DNA from 3 places in the Arthrobacter sp. A2-55 genome. Region 1 is predicted to be linked to each of the others. Evidence: riboswitches for the same ligand, from Rfam matches in the RefSeq annotation. Region 1 holds a riboswitch; each other region holds the start of a gene.

Region 1 (5,007 bases):
TGATCGAGCGCGCCGGGCAGGACGCCGCCCTGGTGGGTGAATTGCGCGAACGGTTGTGGAAAACCGGCCGGCTGCGCTCCTCCGTCAAGGCCGGGAAGGCGTCGGAAGGCGAAAAGTTCAAGGACTACTTTGACTTTGCCCAGCCACCGCACACGCTGCCCAGCCACCGCGTGCTGGCGCTGCTGCGCGGCGAAAAGGAGGGCGTGCTGACCCTGGACCTGGCGGAAACGGACACGCGCGACGCCGACGCTCACGCAGCCGCCCGCGCCCGTTATGAAAGTGCCGTGGCCCACTCCCTGGGCATTGCCGAATCCGGCCGTGCCGCGGACGCCTGGCTCATGACCGGTGCCCGGCTCGCCTGGCGCACCCGCATTCTGACGCGCCTTTCCGTTGACCTGCGCGTGCGCCTGTTCCAAAGCGCCGAAGAGGAATCCGTGCGCGTGTTTGCGGCGAACCTGCGGGACGTGCTGCTGGCGGCACCCGCCGGAAACAAGGCAACCCTCGGCCTGGACCCGGGCCTGCGGACAGGCACCAAGGTGGCCGTGGTGGACGGCACCGGCAAGGTCACCGCCACCGACACCGTTTACCCGCACGCCCCCGCGAAGCGCTGGAACGAGGCCCTGGCAACGCTGGCGGGCCTGGCGGAAAAGCACCAGGTGGAGCTGATCGCCATCGGCAACGGCACGGCCAGCCGGGAAACCGACAAGCTGGCGGCCGAACTAGTTGCCGAATTGAAGCGCCGGAATCCGGGGCGCAAGGTCACCAAGCTGGTGGTGTCCGAGGCCGGCGCCTCCGTCTACTCCGCGTCCGCCCTGGCCGGCGCCGAACTGCCCGGCATGGACGTCTCGCTGCGCGGCGCCGTGTCCATCGCCCGGCGCCTGCAGGACCCCCTCGCCGAGCTGGTGAAGATCGACCCGAAATCCATTGGCGTGGGCCAGTACCAGCACGACCTCACCCCGGCCAAGCTGGAACGCTCGCTGGACGCCGTCGTGGAGGACTGCGTCAACGCCGTGGGCGTGGACCTGAACACGGCGTCGCCCGCGCTCCTGGCGAGGGTGGCCGGCGTCGGGCCCCTGCTCAGTGAAAACATCGTGGCGCACCGCAATGAAAACGGGCCCTTCAGCAAGCGCTCGGAACTGAAAAAGGTGGCGCGGCTGGGCCCCAAGGCCTTTGAGCAGTGTGCCGGATTCCTGCGGATCACCGGGGGAGCGGAGCCCCTGGACGCCTCCAGCGTGCACCCCGAGGCCTACGGCGTGGCGCGCAAAATCCTTGCCGCCGTGGGCGCCGGCAAGGCCGAAATCTCCGGCGGGGTGCCCGCCGTCGCGGCCGTGAACCCGGCGGACTTCGTGGACGGCGCCTTCGGCCTGCCCACCGTGGCGGACATCGTGGCGGAGCTGCAAAAGCCCGGCCGCGACCCCCGCCCCCGCTTCGAAACTGCCACCTTTGCCGACGGCGTTGAAAAGATCACCGATTTGCGCCCCGGCATGATCCTGGAAGGGACGGTGTCCAATGTGGCGGCGTTCGGCGCGTTTGTGGACATCGGCGTGCACCAGGACGGGCTGGTCCACGTCTCCGCCATGAGCAACAGTTTCGTCTCCGACCCCCGGACCGTGGTCAAGTCCGGCCAGGTGGTCCGCGTCAAGGTCCTGGAGGTAGAACCGGAACGCAAGCGGATCTCCCTCACCCTGCGCCTGGATGACCAGCCGGGGGACGCTGCCGCCGGGAAGGGGAAGAACGACGCCGGCTCCCGGACCCCGGCGCGCACCTCGCCGGCCGCCGGGGGCGGCTCCCGCCAGGGTCGGGCAGCGGGGGCCAAGGGCGCGCCGTCACGCACTGCCCCAGCCGCCGCGGCCAAGTCAGCGGCCCCGGCCCCGGCCAACACTGCCATGGCAGAGGCGCTGCGCCGTGCGGGGCTGAAGCCGTAGCATCATCCACTCATTCAGCGCATGGCACCATTTGCGTGATTTGTCCAGCACTTGTTCGGCATAAGTCACAAACCAGTCATATTGTTGCGCCGTGAAGCGCCGGTCTCGCACACTGGATACAGGTCATGAGCGCCAGCGACAAGCCCCGGCTCGCTGGCCGGCAACCCTCCTTCCGCGGTGGGGTGCCCCGGGTGAAGACCAGGTACCGAACCACCCGGTTTCGGTGCAAGCGCGGGCCGCACAATTCCTTCGGCCCATCACGGCGTCCCTGTGGCGCGGATGGGCCGCACTTATTGCAGGCCTCTAGTGTTTAAGGAGCTCCCATGAGCAATGGTTGGTCATTTGAAACCCGTCAGATCCACGTAGGCCAGGAGCCGGACGCCACCACAGGTGCACGCGCCCTCCCCATCTACCAGACCACGTCCTTCGTGTTCCCGTCCACGGAAAGCGCCGCAGCCCGCTTTGCGCTGGCCGAGCTGGAGCCGATCTACACCCGCATCGGCAACCCCACAACCGACGCCGTCGAGCAGCGCGTTGCCAGCCTGGAAGGCGGCGTTGCCGCCCTGCTGCTGTCCTCGGGCCAGGCGGCCACCACCTTCGCCATCCTCAACTTGGCCCAGGCCGGGGACCACATCGTCTCCAGCCCCAGCGTCTACGGCGGCACGTTCAACCTGCTGGCCCACTCGCTGAAGAAGCTCGGCATCGAGGTCACCTTTGTCTCCGACCCCGACAACCTGGACGAATGGCGTGCGGCCGTCAAGCCCAACACCAAGGCCTTCTTCGGCGAGACCGTCTCCAACCCCCGCCAGGACGTGCTGAACCTCGAGGAGATCAGCACCATCGCCCACGAGGCTGGCGTGCCTCTGATCGTGGACAACACGCTCGCCACCCCGTACCTGATCCGCCCCCTCGAGTGGGGTGCCGACATCGTCATCCATTCCGCCACCAAGTACCTCGGCGGCCACGGCACGGCCATCGGCGGCGTGATTGTCGACGGCGGCAAGTTTGACTTCGCCGCGGATCCGGAAAAGTTCCCCGGCTTCAACACCCCTGACGAGACCTACAATGGGCTGGTCTACGCCCGCGACCTCGGCGTCGGCAGCGCCCTGGGCGCCAACCTGGCCTACATCCTCAAGGCCCGCGTGCAGCTGCTGCGCGACCTCGGTTCGGCCATCTCGCCGTTCAATGCCTTCCTCATCGCCCAGGGCATCGAGACGCTGAGCCTGCGCGTGGAGCGCCACGTCAGCAACGCCGTCAAGGTCGCACAGTGGCTGGAAGCGAATGAAAACGTGGAGGCCGTTGCGTACTCAGGAATCCCTTCCAGCCCCTGGTTTGAGCGCGGACGCAAGTACGGCCCCAAGGGGACCGGCGCCATCGTCTCCTTCGACATCAAGGGCGGGCTGGAGGCCGGCAAGCGCTTCGTTGACGGCCTGGAACTGCACTCGCACGTTGCCAACCTCGGAGATGTGCGTTCGCTGGTGATCCACCCTGCCTCCACCACCCACGCCCAGCTCAGCGAGGAACAGCGGCTCGCAGCCGGCGTCCGCCCGGGGCTGGTGCGCCTGTCCGTGGGGCTGGAGGGTGTGGACGACATTATTGCCGACCTTGAAGCAGGTTTCCGCGCAGCAAAATCGTCCGTGAACTAAGTGGCCCATGTGAGTCCAGGTGCAGCGGAGCGGAACGTGTTTACCCCTGACATCGAAACCGGCGGATCCGGGCCGGCGGACAGTTCCTGGCAGGCCGCCGTCGGCCAGGGCGGCGGCCTCCTGCGCTCGGTCGGCATCGGTTCACTGGAACTGGAGGCCGGGGGGTCACTGCCCTCGGTCACCATGGCCTTTGAATGCTGGGGGACGCTGAACGCGGCCGGCAGCAATGCGGTGCTCATCCAGCACGCGCTGACTGGCAGCACGCACGTCAGCCGGGGCGATTCGGAAGAGAACGGCTGGTGGGAGGGCCTGGTCGGCCCCGGCGAGGTGATCGACACCGATCAGTATTTCGTGGTGTGCGCCAACATGCTGGGCGGCTGCTACGGCACCACAGGCCCCTCCAGCATTGCCGGCGACGGCGCCCCGTACGGCTCCCGCTTCCCGTTCGTCACCATCCGCGACTCGGTCCACGCGGAGGCCCGGCTGGCGGACCAGCTGGGCATCACCTCCTGGCACGCCGTCATTGGCGGGTCCATGGGAGGCGCCAGGGCCCTGGAATGGGCAGTGACGTTCCCGGAACGGGTCCGGCGGTGCGCCGTGGTGGCGGCCTGTGCCGCCAGCACGGCCGAGCAAATCGCGTTCGCCCAGGCCCAGGTCCTTGCCATCCGCCAGGACCCCAACTTCGCCAACGGGGACTACTACGACGGCGCGGCGCCCACCTTGGGCCTGGGCCTGGCGCGGCGGATTGCCCACATCACCTACCGTTCCGAGGCCGAGATGGGGACGCGGTTTGGCCGCAATTCCCAGGCCGGGGAAAACCCCATCAGCCACGGCCGGCTGCGCACGGACGGCGGGAGCCCGGTGCAGGAGCGGTACCAGGTGGAAAGCTACCTGGACCACCAGGCACGCAAGCTGGTGGGCCGCTTCGACGCCAACAGCTACATTGTCATCACCGAGGCCCTCATGAGCCACGACGTCGGGCGCGGGCGCGGCACACTGGAGGAGGCGCTGGCGCGGACGGCCGGCGTCGAATTCCTGGTGGCCGCCGTCAACAGCGACAGGCTGTATTTCCCGGCCCAATCCGAGGAACTGGCGGCGGCGCTGCCCGGCAGCGTTGAAGTGCGCCGGATCGACTCGGCCATTGGCCACGACGGCTTCCTCACCGAGGTGGGGGCCGTGGGCGAATTGCTGCGGGAGCAGTTCTTCACCGATTAGCGTTCCAGTGTCGCGGCGCCTCGGGACCGTCGATCAGAAGTTGCGGAAAATGGCTTCCCTATGGGCGGCGTACTGTTCGGCGGTCACCTGGCCGGCGCGGCGGGCGGCGTCCAGGGCGTCCAGCTGCCGCTTGAGTTCAGCCTCGGCCTTCATGCGCTCGTTGGCGAAACCGGTGGTTTGCTGGCCGTGCGCGGCATCGTAGTTCTTCATGGGCACACCGT
Region 2 (5,007 bases), on a different contig from region 1:
CCAAGGGCATGAACCTGCGCGCGCTGGCCGGGGAGATCTTCGGCCGCGAGTCCGGGCTGGGCCACGGCCGGGGCGGCCACATGCACCTCTTTGATCCGGCCACGCATTTCTCCTGCTCCGGCATCGTGGCCGAGGGCTTCCCCGCCGCGCTGGGCCAGGCCTTCGCGTTCCAGCGTGCCGGCACTCGAAACATTGCTGTGGCTGTCGCCGGTGAGGGCGCAGCTAATGCCGGCCCGTTCCACGAGTGCCTGAACCTGGCCGCCCTGTGGAAGCTGCCTGTCATCTTCGTCATCGAGGACAACGACTGGGGCATCTCCGTCCACCGCAGTGCCTCCACCTCCGTGCCGTCCAATGCGGTGCGGGCGGCGGGCTACGGAATGCCGGGGGTCCGGGTGGAAAACAACGACGTCGAAGCCGTCCACGCTGCTGTTGGCGAGGCCGTGGCGCGTGCCCGGGCAGGCAACGGGCCCAGCCTTATCGAGATCCACACGCTCCGGCTGTGGGGCCACTTTGAAGGCGACGCCCAGGGCTACCGGCCCGAACTGGCCGAGGTTCCCGACCGGGACCCCATACCCGCCTACGAAAAGCAATTGCGCGACGCCGGGATCCTCACGGACGCTGACCTGGCCGAAATGACAGCGTGGGCGGGCACCCAGGTGGACGACGCCGTCGAACATGCCAAGGCCGCGCCAACGCCCAACCCGGCCGAGGCACTGAAGTACGTATTTGTGGAAGGAGCCCAGTCATGAGCATCTCAACCAGTGCAGCTGCCGCTGCTCAAATGTCACTGCCCGTGGAGCCAGACGCCGGCAGCCGGCGGTTGAACACGGCCAAGGCGCTGCAGGAAGCCATCGGCTCGCAGATGGAAAAGGACCCGTCAGTATTCGTGATGGGCGAGGACGTGGCGGCCTACGGCGGCATTTTCTCCTCCACCACGGGGCTGCTGGAGAGGTTCGGATCGGAGCGGATCATTGACACGCCGATTTCCGAGACGGCGTTCATCGGGCTGGGCATCGGGGCTGCCGTGGAAGGCATGCGGCCCATTGTCGAGCTGATGTTCGTGGACTTCTTCGGCGTGTGCATGGACCAGATCTACAACCACATGGCCAAGATCCACTACGAATCAGGCGGCAACGTCCGCGTCCCCATGGTGCTGATGACGGCGGTGGGCGGCGGCTATTCCGACGGCGCCCAGCACTCGCAAACACTGTGGGGCACGTTCGCGCACCTGCCCGGCATGAAGGTGGTGGTCCCCTCCAACCCGTACGACGCGAAGGGGCTCATGACGGCGGCCATCCAATCCGACGACCCCGTGGTGTACATGTTCCACAAGGGCGTCATGGGCCTGGCCTGGATGGCGAAGAACAAGCGCTCCATCGGCGCCGTCCCGGAGGAGGACTACGTGGTTCCGATCGGCAAGGCCAAGGTGGTCCGGGAGGGCACGGACGTCAGCATCGTGACGCTGTCGCTGTCCGTGCACCACAGCCTGGACGTGGCGGAGAAGCTGGAGGAGGAGGGCATCAACGTGGAGGTGCTGGACCTGCGCTCGCTGGTGCCGCTGGACCGGGAGGCGGTCATCGCCACCGCCGCCAAGACCGGGCGCGTGATTGTGGTGGATGAGGACTACCAGTCGTTCGGGCTTTCCGGCGAAATCGCGGCCACCATCACCGAGCACGACCCGGCCCTCTTGAAGCACTTCAGCCGCGTCTGCGTCCCCGACGTGCCCATTCCGTACGCCCATGAACTCGAATATGCTGTGTTGCCAACGGCCGCACGCATTGAGGCCGCGGTCCGGAAGGCGGCAACTGCATGAACGAAGTCCTGTTTCCGATGATGACGGGGGACGCCTCCGAGCCCGGCGTCCTGGCCACCTGGTACGTGGCCGACGGCGACGCAGTTGCCGAAAAGCACCTGCTCGCCGAGGTGGCCATAGACAAGGTCGACGCCGAAATCTACGCGCCCGTGGCCGGCACCGTCCGGCTTCGCGTTCAGGAAGGCGACGAAGTGGCGCAGGGTGCGGTGATCGCAGTCATCGAATGACCGCAGGCGGTTAGTGCGCCGCGAGGCGGAAGCCGAGGCGCCGGCCGGTCCGCACGCCGGTCTGGGCCACGGTCACCACCAGCGTGGCGATTTCCGGGATCCACTGGGCCGGGCGGACCGCCTGCGACAGCGCGTCCACCAGCAGGTCCGGCTCGGCAGACCAATAATTGTGGTGCCCCGACGGGGTGAAGAACGTGACAGTGCCGTAGTTGATATCCACGGCCGGCAGCACGGGAATGCCCTGCGGCGGTGTGGCGGCCCGGGCAGCGTTGCGGTTCGCGGGAATGCGGTTGACGGAGATAACGGTCATCATCACGGCCTTTGGGAGTGCTCTTGCCCCCGGATCCTGTCACCGCGGGCCGCTTCCTCATCCGAACCACCCTGTGAACATGGGGTTGGTGCGCGGCCAGTCGGAGCTTGGCGCCGCATCTCTTGAAGCTGGCTCAAGATTACCGCCAAAAAGCACGACGGCGGATGGTGACGTAATTTATTACGTGACCATCCGCCGTCGTGCCGCTTACGCAACGATGCACTTTCCTGTGGGGCAAAACTCGACTTGGGTTGTGCCCCCGGTGCACCCGGGGCAAAACCCAGCCCGGGTTTTGCCCCAGGGAAAAGTTCCCGGCTGAGACCGGCTACTTCCGGCTGGTGAGCACTTCGATGTCGTCCTCGTTGGAATCCGTGGCAGCCGCACTCAACCGGCGGTCCCAGGCGTCGCGGATGTGGGCCGGAGTGGCCGGGGTGGCCAGCGAGACGGCAACGTAGACAATGAGGGAGGCGAGCAGGCCGTAGTAGATGGGCTCGTTGGCGTAGATGCCGTCCGCGCTGGGGATCACTCCCGTCGCGTAGAGCACCAGCAGCACCAGGGTCAGGCCGCAGCCCACGGCCATGGACCAGGCGGCGCCCAGGCCGGTGCCGCGCTTCCACGCCAGCCCGCCGATGATGGCCACCAGGAGCCCGCCCACCAGGATGTCGTAGGCGATGGTCAGGGCGAAGACCACGTCGCTGACCACGATGGAAATGAGCACCACGCCCAGCCCCAGGCCCAGCACGTACCAGCGGTTGGCGTTGACGTCGTGCTCCGGGTTGGAGGTGTCGGAGGTGTCTATGGTCTTGCCGAACCAGCTGGCCACGAACGGGACCACGTCCTTGCGGGCCACGGTGGCTGCGGCGATCAGGGCGCCGGAGGCGGTTGACATCATGGCGGCCACGGCGGCGGCCATGACGATCCCACCCAGGCCGATGGGCAGCAGGTGCGTGGCAACCTCCGCGTAAACCACGTCCTTGCCCAGCGTGGCGACGTCAATGGAGGGCAGGGCCACGCGGGCGGCCAGGCCGATCAGGGCACCGGCCACGCCGTACAGGATGCAGTAGATGCCGGCCGTGGCGCCGCCAACGCGGGCCACCTTGGGGTCGCGGGCGGTGAAGACGCGCTGCCAGATGTCCTGGCCGATCAGCAGGCCCAGGGTGTAGATGACAAAGTAGGTGATGATGGTCTGGACGCCGATGCCGTCCCACTGGAAGAAGCTGGACTCAACGCGGGACTGGATGCCGGCGAGACCTCCGGCGGCGTTCCAGGCGAAGGGGAGCATGAGCAGGAAGACGCCCACGGTCTTGATGACGAACTGCACCTGGTCCGCCAGGGTGATGGACCACATGCCGCCAATGGTGGAGTAGACCAGCACAATGGCACCGCCCACGGCAATCGCCAGCCAACGCTCCCAGCCAAACAGCACCACAAAGATGGTGGCGTAGGCGCCGGTGGAGGTTGCCGAGATCATGACGGTGTAGGCCAGCATCACAATGCCGGACATCTTGGTGGTTTCCTGCCCGTAGCGCAGGCTGAGCATTTGGGAGACCGTGTAGATCTTCAGCTTTTGGATGGTGGGAGCGAACAGCAGGCTCAGCAGCAGCACGCCCACGCCGATCGCCACCACCAGCCACATGCCGGAAATGCCGAACTTGTACCCGAGGCCCACGCCGCCCACGGTTGAGGCGCCGCCCAGGACGACGGCGGCCATCGTGCCGGTGTACAGGAACGGGCCCAGGCGCCGCCCGGCCACCAGGAAGTCGCTGTTGTTCTTGGTGCGCGATTTGCCCCACCACCCGAAGGCCAGCATGGCCACCAGGTAGAGGACGACTATGGCAATGTTCAAGCTCATGTAAGGCTCCAGGGTGCAGTGATGATGACTCCTCGATAGAAAATTGCCTATCAGGCAACTTCCGTTGTCCATTAGGCTAAACTGTGATTGCGGTAACAGTCAAAATGGAAGTACGCCCGTCACATCCGTATAGAGTCGCCTTGGGCACGTGGTGCCCGGAGCTAAAGGAGTGAACATGAAGGCATTACCCGTTGAGCCCAGCTCGGCACCGGTGGCCATCGGGTCCAGGATCCGGGCGGCCCGCCAGTCCCAGCGGCTGACCATTGAGCACGTGGCCGATGCAACGGGACTCACCAAGGGCTTCCTGAGCCGGGTGGAGCGAGACCTCACCTCTCCCAGCGTTGCCTCCCTGGTCACCCTGTGCCAGGTCCTCTCCATCTCCATTGGCGACCTGTTCGCCGTCCCGGAGACGCACCTGACGCTGCGCGGGGAGGGCCCGCGCATCTCCCTGGGCGGCGAAGGCATTGTGGAGCGCCTGCTCACGGCCCGCTCAGAGCGCCGGCTCCAGGTGCTCTCTTCCACCATTGCACCCTTTGGCCGCGGCGAATCCGAGCTCTATGCGGTGGACTGCGACGTGGACGTGCTCCACATCATCAGCGGCGAGCTGACACTGATCCTGACCCAGGACTCCTATGACCTGAAGGCCGGCGACACACTTTCCTTCCCCGGCCGCGAACCCCACACCTGGGAAAACCGCACTTCCGAACCGGTTGAGGCGCTGTTCATCCTGGTCCCCGCCGCGTCGGGCTCGGGCGCGTAACCGCCGGCCCCCGGCACCGGCTCCCACCAATTGCTATGCGGCCGA
Region 3 (5,007 bases), on a different contig from region 1:
CGGGTGCCGCCATCGGGCTCGGCCAGCTCAAAGGTGAGCACCGTGCCGCCGGCCTTCATCTGCTTCTTCGCGAGCTCATGCTGCGGGTGCGAGGGCAGGAAGGGGTAGATGACGCGGCTGACCTGCGGCTGCGCCTCGAGGAACTCGCCCAGGGCCAGGGCGCTGGCGCAGGATGCGGCCACGCGGATGCCCATGGTTTCCAGGCCCTTCGTCAGCACCCAGGCATTGAACGCGGACAGCGCCGGGCCCGTGTGCCGCATCAGGTTCTTGACGGGGCCGTCGATGAATTCCTTGGTCCCCAGGATGGCGCCGCCCAGTACCCGGCCCTGCCCGTCAATGTGCTTGGTGCCGGAGTAGACCACGATGTCCGCGCCGAAGTCGCCGCAGCGCTGCAACAGGGGGGTGGCAAACACATTGTCGGCCACCACCTGGGCCCCGGCCGCATGGGCGAGCTCGCACACCGCCTGCACGTCGATGATTTCCTGCATGGGGTTGGACGGCGACTCAAAGAACACGGCGGTGGTGGGAACGCTCAGTGCCGAACGCCACTGCTCCAGGTCCGGGCCGTCCACAAACACGGTCTCCACGCCCCAGCGGGGGAGCAGTTCGTTCAGGATGACAAAGCAGGATCCGAACAACGAGCGGGACGCCACCACGCGGTCGCCGGCCCCCAGCAGGGCACCCAGTGCGGTGAACACGGCGGACATGCCCGACGCCGTCGCGAAGCAGGCTTCCTTGCCCTCCAGCAGCCGCAGGCGTTCCTGGAACGTGGCCACGGACGGATTGCCGTAACGGGAGTACACAAAGCGGTCCACCTCGCCCGTGAAGGACTGCTCGGCGGCCTCGGCGGATTCGTACACAAAGCCGGAATTGAGGAAGATGGCCTCGGAGGTTTCCTGGAAGTTGCTGCGGTCCAGCCCGCCCCGGACGGCCTGGGTGCTGTCGGCCCATGATGCGGCGTGCTCATTAAAGTTGCTCAATTGCGTGTCATTCCTTAGTTTTCGCAGGTGGTGCCAGGTGGTGCCAGGTGGTGCCAGGTGGTGCCAGCTTCGGGGCCGCGCGCCCCGGGCGCTTATTTCCAGGGCAGGTGGCGGTTTTTCCAGCCGTTGACAATGCGGTCGCCGTAGCTGTCCGGCACGCCCTCAAAGCCCTCCAGGACGTTGAAGGCCGTGTAGCCGGCAGCCGTGGCGGCCTCGGCGGCGGCAACGGACCGCGCCCCCGAACGGCACAGGATGACCAGCGGGGTCTCCGCCGGAACCGCGGCCTGGAGCTCCGAGAGGAACGCCGGGTTCGGGGCCCCGCTGGCCAGGTTCCACTGGATGAACACCGGCTCGGCACCCAGGGAGGAGACATCGGGGACGCCAATGTGGGTCCATTCGCCGTCAGTGCGCACGTCCACCAGCACGGCGCCCTCGCCCAGCTTGTCCCATGCCTGGGCGGGGACCAGGTCTCCGGCGTAGCTCACGCGATTCCCTCGCCGTCGAACTCTTCAGGGTCTTCCAGCTCCTGGACGGCATTGGCGACGGCGGCGTCGGAGGAGGCCACGGCGTGCGGCAGGATGACGGCCTGGGCGGCGATCACGGAGGCGCCGTTGAACGTCACCGACGGGCTGCCGTGCAAAATGTAGCCTTCGGCCAGGGCTGCGGAGATCCGTTCACAAAAGGAACGGTCGTCGGGGCCGGTGATAAGGCGGTAGGCGAGGGGGGATTCGTCAGCGGACATGCGAGCTCCTGAGTGCAGGCGGACGTTGCTGCAAGCGCAATGTACGTACGGCGTTTCCACACATGCAAAAGGGCACATCGGGCGTTCGCGCTTGCAACCGCGGCCGCTGATTGCCGGGTTTGCCGAGTATTCACCTGAGGCACCCCGAACGAAAAAGTGGGTTGCCGGCCAGCAAGTCAGGGCTTGGCGCTGGCGCTCATTACTCCCTTGAAAAATAACACGCGCACCCCGTGCCGTCACTAATGCAGCAGCGAAATGTGGCGCAACATGACAAAATCGGCGCCCGCACCCGGGTCCTGCCGTGCGGGGTCCGTGGCAGGATGAAGCCATGACACTACGCCGCGTACTTGCCGCCCTGCGCTTCCTGCTCGGCGCGGTGACCCTGGCCGCCGTGGGCATCCAGCTGGGCATCCACATCAGCCACGGCTTCAATGTGCTGAACTTCTTCAGCTACTTCACGAACCTGTCAAACATTTTTGCCGCCTGCGTGCTGCTGGTGGAGTCCGTGCTGGCCTGGCGCGGACGCGAGCTGGGTCCGCTGTGGCAGCTGGCCCGCTGCGCCTCCGTGGTGTGCATGGCGCTGGTGGGCATCGTGTTCAGCGCCCTCCTGCGCGACGTGGACCTGGGCTCGCTGCTGCCGTGGATCAACACGTGGCTGCACTACGTGATGCCCGTGGCCGTGGTGCTGGATTGGCTGGTGCAGTCGCCGCGGCTGCCCATCGCGTTCAGGCGGCTGGGCCTGGTGCTCGTGCTGCCCGTGGCCTATCTGGCCTACTCGCTGGTACGCGGCGCAGCCATCAACTGGTACGCCTACCCGTTCCTGAACCCGGCCAACGGCGGCTACGGCACGGTGGCGCTCACCTGTGTGCTCATCGCCGTTGCGTTCCTTGCCGTCAGTGCCGTGCTGGTGGTGGCCGGCAACAAGCTCCGCCCCCTGATTGCCCCGAACGCCGTCAGTGGGTCTGTGCCAGCAGGGCGCTGAGTTCGGCCGTCAGCCTGGACCGGACGTCCGCCGTGCCCACAGCCCGTCCGTCAATGGTGTTCACGGGAGCCAGCAGCCTGATGCTGGAAATCAGCCACACGGCGTCGGCGTCGAACAGGTCCTGCGGCTCCACGGGCCCGTACCCCAGCTCCCAGCCGGCCTCCTTCGCGGCGGCAAACAGCGCCCCCTGCGTGGTGCCGGGCAGGATGCCGCTGTCCAGGTTGGGCGTGATGAGGCGCTTGACCGGGGCGCCGCCGCGGTCCGCCAACTGCGCCAGCAGGACGGACGACGTCGGCCCCTCCAACACGTGTCCGTCACCGCTGGTGAAGATCACGTCATCCGCGCCGTGGGAGTGGGCGTGGCGCAGGGCGGCCATGTTGACGGCGTAGGAAAGCGTCTTGGCCCCCAGCAGCAGCCACGGGGCCCGGTGGGAAATGGTGCTGTCATAGCCGCGGTCCAGCAGCAGCACATCCAGGCCCTTCTCGCGCTGCTCGGCCAGCAGCGGCGGCACGGCGGAGGCCTGCACCCATGCCGTGGTGGCGTTGGCGCCCTCCGGGCCCCGGGTGGCGATGAGCTTGATGACAATGTTGGTGTTGCCGTGTTCATCCGGGCCCTGGGGGGAGGCAGAGGCAAAGGTGGCGGCCGCCGTCGAAATGGCCCGCAGCCAGGTGCCGGCGTCGGGGATGTCCAAGTCCAGCGAGCGGGCGGAACGGGCCATCCGGTCAAGGTGTGCCTGCACCTTGCGGGGCGTGCCGTTCACGGCCAGCAGGGACTCGAAGATGCCGTCGCCGCGGGTCACGCCCTGGTCCGTGGCGAGGATCGCGGGCGTGCCGGAGTCGGCCACGCGCCCGTCGGGGAAAGCGGGGTCAAGAAACACCAAAACTGTCATGACTTGAGCATACTGGCCACCGGTTCCGCCGCCGGGCGCCTCCACCGGTAGGCTGTTCTCACTGACGCATGACATGGGGAGGCCTGCTTGATCTGGACAGTGTTTACCTTGCCCACCACCAACGCCTGGCTGTCCGCGCTCGCCGTGTTGGTGGACCTGGTGATCCGGATTGTGGTGCTCGGCGTGATTCCCGGCAACCGCCGCCCCACCACCGCCATGGCGTGGCTGCTGTGCATCTTCTTTCTGCCCTACGTGGGCCTGGTCCTGTTCCTGATGTTTGGCAATTTCCGGCTCTCCCGCCGCCGGCGCGAAACGCAGGCGGCGGTCAACATTCGGGTGGTGGAGGGGACGCGGGAGATCGCCAAACAGGTGCCGCCCTATGACGGGCCCCCGTGGATCAATTCTGCCGTGGAACTCAACCGCAACCTGGGCTCCTTCCCTGCCCTGGGCGGCAATTCCGTGCAGCTGATCCGCGGCTACCAGGAATCCCTGGACGCCATGGCTGCGGAGGTGCGCACCGCCACGGACTATGTCAACGCCGAGTTTTACATCATGAGCTCGGACAGCTCCACCGAGAACCTGTTCCGCGAACTGGAGGCTGCCGCCGCGCGCGGGGTGCGGGTGCGCGTCCTGTTCGACCACATTGGCTCGCTGCGCGTGCCCGGGTACCGGGACATGATCCGCCGGCTGAAGGCCAGCGAGATCCAGTGGCGGCGCATGTTGCCGCTGCTGCCTGTGAAGGGCCAGTGGCGCCGCCCGGACCTGCGCAACCACCGCAAGATCCTGGTGGTGGACGGCCGTGTCGGGTTTACCGGCTCCCAGAACGTCATTGAGCCGTCCTACCGCAAGAAGGCCAATGCCAAGCTGGGCCGAAAATGGGTGGAATTGATGTCGCGCCTTGAGGGGCCCATTGTGGGCACCCTCAACGTTATGTTTGCCACCGACTGGTCCAGTGAAACCGAGGAAAACCTGGAGTCCCAGCTGGCCACGCACCACTGGAACTCGTTCACGGGAGGCGTGCTGTGCCAGGTGGTGCCCAGCGGGCCGGGGTTCGTGACGGAAAACAACCTCCGCCTGTTCAACACCCTGCTGTACTCGGCGGAGGAGCGGATCACCATCTCCAGCCCGTATTTCGTGCCGGATGATTCGCTGCTGTACGCGATTACGACGGCGGCCCAGCGGGGGGTCCGCGTGGAACTGTTCGTCTCCGAAAAGGGCGACCAGTTCCTGGTCCACCACGCGCAGCGCTCCTATTACGAGGCCCTTCTCAAGGCCGGGGTGCAGATCTTCCTCTACCCCAAGCCGCTGGTGCTGCACGCCAAGCACTTCACGGTGGATTCCGACGTGGCCGTGATCGGTTCCTCCAACATGGACATGCGCAGCTTCTCGCTCAACCTCGAGGTCTCCGTCATGA

The links. A riboswitch is a leader RNA that binds a small molecule or an ion and turns the genes downstream of it on or off. The one in region 1 is predicted to bind S-adenosylmethionine.
Region 2: linked by a shared signal. The riboswitch ahead of LPN03_RS11205 (hypothetical protein) and the one ahead of LPN03_RS13900 (bifunctional o-acetylhomoserine/o-acetylserine sulfhydrylase) in region 1 are both predicted to bind S-adenosylmethionine.
Region 3: linked by a shared signal. The riboswitch ahead of LPN03_RS04475 (DUF1737 domain-containing protein) and the one ahead of LPN03_RS13900 (bifunctional o-acetylhomoserine/o-acetylserine sulfhydrylase) in region 1 are both predicted to bind S-adenosylmethionine.

The regions. Positions count from the first base shown of each region.
Region 1 is NZ_JAJLOZ010000050.1:21,695-26,701, forward strand. It holds gene LPN03_RS13895 (Tex family protein) at 1-1,925, shown strand, start outside; SAM riboswitch class IV at 2,047-2,163, shown strand; gene LPN03_RS13900 (bifunctional o-acetylhomoserine/o-acetylserine sulfhydrylase) at 2,249-3,571, shown strand; gene LPN03_RS13905 (homoserine O-acetyltransferase MetX) at 3,692-4,786, shown strand; gene LPN03_RS13910 (hypothetical protein) at 4,820-5,007, opposite strand, start outside.
Region 2 is NZ_JAJLOZ010000035.1:12,937-17,943, reverse strand. It holds gene LPN03_RS11220 (thiamine pyrophosphate-dependent dehydrogenase E1 component subunit alpha) at 1-749, shown strand, start outside; gene LPN03_RS11215 (alpha-ketoacid dehydrogenase subunit beta) at 746-1,813, shown strand; gene LPN03_RS11210 (biotin/lipoyl-containing protein) at 1,810-2,040, shown strand; gene LPN03_RS11205 (hypothetical protein) at 2,051-2,356, opposite strand; SAM riboswitch class IV at 2,365-2,478, opposite strand; gene LPN03_RS11200 (sodium:solute symporter) at 2,676-4,202, opposite strand; gene LPN03_RS11195 (helix-turn-helix domain-containing protein) at 4,378-4,962, shown strand.
Region 3 is NZ_JAJLOZ010000009.1:40,722-45,728, reverse strand. It holds gene LPN03_RS04485 (O-succinylhomoserine sulfhydrylase) at 1-980, opposite strand, end outside; gene LPN03_RS04480 (rhodanese-like domain-containing protein) at 1,073-1,465, opposite strand; gene LPN03_RS04475 (DUF1737 domain-containing protein) at 1,462-1,722, opposite strand; SAM riboswitch class IV at 1,805-1,926, opposite strand; gene LPN03_RS04470 (Pr6Pr family membrane protein) at 2,051-2,704, shown strand; gene LPN03_RS04465 (aminodeoxychorismate lyase) at 2,676-3,593, opposite strand; gene cls (cardiolipin synthase) at 3,702-5,007, shown strand, end outside.